DNA from 2 places in the Paenibacillus favisporus genome. Region 2 is predicted to be linked to the other one. Evidence: a T-box and tRNA genes for the amino acid it is inferred to sense, from the RefSeq annotation. Region 2 holds a T-box; the other holds one or more tRNA genes.
The links. The T-box of region 2 lies ahead of trpS (tryptophan--tRNA ligase). A T-box ahead of a tRNA ligase gene usually reads a tRNA of that ligase, here a tRNA-Trp.
Positions count from the first base shown of each region.

Region 1: it encodes a tRNA-Trp, which carries the amino acid that the T-box ahead of trpS (tryptophan--tRNA ligase) is inferred to sense. The anticodon was not compared.

Region 1 covers NZ_JBEPLV010000008.1:102-2,460, forward strand. Annotated here, with positions in the region: tRNA gene ABID47_RS28450 (tRNA-Asn) at 64-139, shown strand; tRNA gene ABID47_RS28455 (tRNA-Ser) at 144-235, shown strand; tRNA gene ABID47_RS28460 (tRNA-Glu) at 245-319, shown strand; tRNA gene ABID47_RS28465 (tRNA-Val) at 413-488, shown strand; tRNA gene ABID47_RS28470 (tRNA-Met) at 523-596, shown strand; tRNA gene ABID47_RS28475 (tRNA-Asp) at 634-710, shown strand; tRNA gene ABID47_RS28480 (tRNA-Phe) at 769-844, shown strand; tRNA gene ABID47_RS28485 (tRNA-Thr) at 868-943, shown strand; tRNA gene ABID47_RS28490 (tRNA-Tyr) at 947-1,032, shown strand; tRNA gene ABID47_RS28495 (tRNA-Trp) at 1,043-1,116, shown strand; tRNA gene ABID47_RS28500 (tRNA-His) at 1,148-1,223, shown strand; tRNA gene ABID47_RS28505 (tRNA-Gln) at 1,246-1,320, shown strand; tRNA gene ABID47_RS28510 (tRNA-Gly) at 1,327-1,401, shown strand; tRNA gene ABID47_RS28515 (tRNA-Cys) at 1,411-1,484, shown strand; tRNA gene ABID47_RS28520 (tRNA-Arg) at 1,497-1,573, shown strand; tRNA gene ABID47_RS28525 (tRNA-Leu) at 1,592-1,671, shown strand.
Region 2 covers NZ_JBEPLV010000004.1:760,870-763,228, reverse strand. Annotated here, with positions in the region: gene ABID47_RS21325 (sensor histidine kinase) at 1-189, opposite strand, end outside; T-box leader at 470-781, shown strand; gene trpS (tryptophan--tRNA ligase) at 1,045-2,058, shown strand; gene ABID47_RS21315 (LysR family transcriptional regulator) at 2,186-2,359, opposite strand, start outside.

The DNA.
Region 1 (2,359 bases), on a different contig from region 2:
ATAAAACACAGATTCGTTTCGTATCTAGTTTTCAAGTGATCAAACACTTGAATTAAATATTGTTCCCTGATAGCTCAGTTGGTAGAGCACTCGACTGTTAATCGAGTTGTCACAGGTTCGAGTCCTGTTCGGGGAGCCATTATGGAGAGGTGTCCGAGTTGGCCGAAGGAGCACGATTGGAAATCGTGTAGGCGCCAAAAGCGTCTCGAGGGTTCGAATCCCTCTCTCTCCGCCATTATAGTTTGGCCCGTTGGTCAAGGGGTTAAGACACCTCCCTTTCACGGAGGTAACATGGGTTCGAATCCCATACGGGTCACCACTTTAATTATTAGCATCAGGGATGGGAATCCCAACGAAATAATACTTGCCTTTTTAGTGGTTTATCTGCTAAGATATTAAAAGTGTTTCTTATGGAGGCTTAGCTCAGCTGGGAGAGCATCTGCCTTACAAGCAGAGGGTCGGGGGTTCGATCCCCTCAGCCTCCACCATGTATACTTTAAAGAAAATAAATATTTTTAATGACGCGGGGTGGAGCAGTCCGGTAGCTCGTCGGGCTCATAACCCGAAGGTCGCAGGTTCAAATCCTGCCCCCGCAATTTATCTCCTTATGTATGGAGATACATAATTGGCCGTGGAACCGTGGTGTAGAGGCCTAACATGCCTGCCTGTCACGCAGGAGATCGCGGGTTCGAATCCCGTCGGTTCCGCCATTTATTTTCTTGAGAGTTTAGTTTGTTGCAATAATGCTCTTAATTAGAAACAAAATTAGGCTCGGTAGCTCAGTCGGTAGAGCAGAGGACTGAAAATCCTCGTGTCGGCGGTTCGATTCCGTCCCGAGCCACCATGAATTTAATAACAAGCATAAAAGCCGGTGTAGCTCAATTGGTAGAGCAACTGACTTGTAATCAGTAGGTTGGGGGTTCAAGTCCTCTCGCCGGCACCATATGGAGGCTTAGCGAAGTGGCCAAACGCAGCAGACTGTAAATCTGTTCTCGTACGAGTTCGGTGGTTCGAATCCATCAGCCTCCACCAGTTTTATTATAGGGGCATAGTTTAAAGGTAGAACAGCGGTCTCCAAAACCGTTAGTGTGGGTTCAATTCCTGCTGCCCCTGCCATTCGAAATACAGCTTCATATCTTTTATTATGGCGGTCGTGGCGAAGGGGTTAACGCACCGGATTGTGGCTCCGGCATTCGTGGGTTCAAGTCCCATCGATCGCCCCATAACTTATAATGACAATCTTGTTGGGGATTAGCCAAGCGGTAAGGCAACGGACTTTGACTCCGTCATGCATAGGTTCGAATCCTATATCCCCAGCCAGTTTAAGCGGACGTGGCTCAGCGGTAGAGCATCGCCTTGCCAAGGCGAGGGTCGCGGGTTCGATTCCCGTCGTCCGCTCCATTTGATTTCGGCGCCATAGCCAAGTGGTAAGGCACAGCTCTGCAAAAGCTTTATCCCCAGTTCGAATCTGGGTGGCGCCTCCATTAATTTCATATGCGCCCTTAGCTCAGCTGGATAGAGCGTTTGACTACGAATCAAAAGGTCAGGAGTTCGAATCTCTTAGGGCGCGCCATTTTTTTTAACTGAATATGCCGGTGTGGCGGAATTGGCAGACGCGCGCGACTCAAAATCGTGAGGGAAACCGTGGGGGTTCGAGTCCCTTCACCGGCATCATAGAGAAAAGCCTTGGATATCTTTCCAAGGCTTTTTCTTGTATAGACTAACATTGTAAACCGAGCCATCGTTCGTCGTTCGTTAGTCTCTCCTCCCATTATATTGCACTCCTCCTTCCAATCAGCCACCTGATGATATCCCGCAGAAAGGCGGCCATTTTAATTCGTATTGCGTTTATTTGTATGGCTTGTATGGCGTTTAATTCGTATCCTGTTGTTTTATGTAGGTCCTATCCGCATAGATGTTCTCGTTATATGACATGCCCTCGTAAGATGGGAGTAAGAGGGTGTACAACAGCCTTGAAAAAGATCCTCTGATCAATCGGTTCGTTCTACCATTACTCCCTTTGAACGTGTTCCTCATCCTTGTTTAAAGTTGATAAACCATTCCAGCCGGCTTTACCTAGGCTAAACAGGCTCAATGTTTCTTTAGCTAAGTGCTAAATCCCTTGCTCAGAGCCTCCAACGATTCCTATCCCAAGCAATGTATAAAAAGACTGCTCATTAAAGTTCCCAAAGCGTGTCGTTCATGTTTTATTGGCGGGATATTGGGGCTGCCAGTGGAGGATGTGGCTGCCGCGTTCCATGCAGAAAAAGCTTGCTTCGTCTAAGGTCCGAGGCTTCCCCCGACTTAGGTCTAGGATTAAAAACCGTCTGGGGTCCGTTTTGGAAAACCCGGATAGAAC
Region 2 (2,359 bases):
GATCAGTTTGAAATTTTGCTTGTTCAGCTCTATATAAGCATTGGTTACATGGCGTTTTAAAATCTGGCCCGCCCTGTTGTTGCCGTACCCGTTCAGAATAAACACGGGAATGACGAGAACCAGAAACAGCAGGATCATCTGCTGCCTGACGTTCATTCTCGCCAGCGGATTGCGGATCCCCCGCTTCATCAGTCATAACACCTCCGGCTTTCTTTCAATATACCAACAATAAAAATGGGGAAGTATGTGCGTTTCTACGACAATCATTCGCGATTGTAAGATATGGCCCGGCAGACAGGCCCATGGGCGATTAGTCCTAGTGTAATTTATTTTCGGCGGGTTGCCAGTAAAATTTTACGGCAGCGTTATTGGCGGGCCTCGGCGGTGGAATAGCGACGGGATGACAACGGAATAGCGGCAGATGCCCTCTTTCCTTCCTCGAAAAAATGAGCTACAATAGTCCAAATCCATTTTCACGATGATGAAGAAGAGTACGCGCGAATCGCGGCCTCACAGAGAGCCGGCGGGTGGTGCAAGCCGGTGGCGGCGCGCGCGGAAGTGGGCTTCGGAGTGCCCCGTCTGAACAGGAACGCTTCCCCAAAGAAGCGGACAGTAGGATGGGCGGCAGGTCCCCACCGTTAACCGGGGCAGGGTATCGAGGAAGGCATATGCAATTTTCTTTTCGTTTAGCGCCGGAATCCGTACCTGTTGAGCAGGGCTGCATCCCTAGAGGATGGCGGCCAATCAAGGTGGCACCGCGGGCTGGAGCCCCGTCCTTGGATAGATCTCCGTCTGGAAATTTTTCAGCATGGAGATCCCAAGGGCGGGGCTTTTTTGGCGTTGATATAAGGACGTATTAGCCTCGGAGACTTATCGTCGGCCCTTCTGCCCGATCAACTAAAGCAAAACTGAAAACTGCATGATTGAAGGAGGTGATGGCCATGGATGACGGCTGGTGGTGGCGTCCCGGGAAGACCGGGTTACTAGACATGCTCGCTAATGAAGTTCCGTATACAAAACAATTTCAATTCAGGAGGAATAACCATGACAATTTCAACAAACTCACAACCCAAGGACATTGTCCTCACCGGAGACCGGACGACCGGCAAGCTGCATCTCGGCCATTACGTCGGCAGCCTGAAGAACCGGGTGCAGCTTCAGCAGCAGTACGAAACCTATATCATGCTGGCGGATGTGCAGGCGCTGACCACCCATTTTCATACGCCGGAAATGCTGGCGGGAAGCGTGCGCCAGGTGGCGCTGGACTATTTGTCGGTAGGCATTGACCCTGATCGTGCGACGTTGTTCGTGCAGTCGATGATCCCCGAGATAGCCGAGCTGACGGTGCTTTATTCGATGTTCGTGTCGGTCAGCTCGCTGCGCCACAACCCGACGATCAAGAGCGAAGCGGCCGAGCGCGGATACGAGGATCTGTATTACGGTTTCCTCGGCTACCCGGTCAGCCAGGCGGCGGACATCACCTTCTGCAAAGCTACCCTGGTTCCCGCCGGCGATGACCAGATCCCCCATATCGAGCAGACGCGCAAAATCGTCCGGCGCTTTAACGAGCTGTACGCCCCCGTCCTGGTTGAGCCGCAAATCATCGTAGGTGAACGGCTGGATGGGCTCGACGGTTCAAGCAAAATGAGCAAAAGCCTCGGCAACGCCATCTCCCTCGATTCCACCACGGACGAGGTCAGCAGCCGGATTCGCAAGGCCCCAACCGATCCGGCGCGCGTGCACAAAACCGATCCCGGCCATCCGGAGGTCTGCACAATTTACGGGTATCACCGGATTTTTCGCCCGGAGGACAGCGGCAATATTCATGACATGTGCACCCGGGGCACGCTCGGCTGCGCCGCCTGCAAAGCTAAAATCACCGGGGCGATCGAAGAGGTGCTGGAGCCGATCCGCGAACGCCGCGCCCGGTATGAACAGCGTTCCGGCGACATCGACGACATTCTAATGGCAGGTACCACCAAAGCCCGCGAGGCCGCGCGCCAAACGATGGGCGAGGTGCGGGAGGCTATGGGGATCAACTATTTTGACCGGAGATAAAATAGCCATAAAAATGGGCTGCCCGGAACCCTCCGGTTAGCCCATAGGAGAATACCCGTCCAAGGTGATACGGCAGAAGCCGTTCCTTGGGCGGTTTTTTTGATTGGTAATAACGAAGCGGCACGCTTTAAAAGCTCTGGACCAGGAAGTCCCGAAATTCGCGCGCAGCTTGGGATAAATAGCGCTCCTTTTGCCATGCGATTTGGTAAGTACGCCGACAGACCGGTTCCTCGATCCGCAGCACATGAAACGAAAATCCGATCCGATCTACCAGCGTCTCAGGGATAAAGGCGATGCCTAC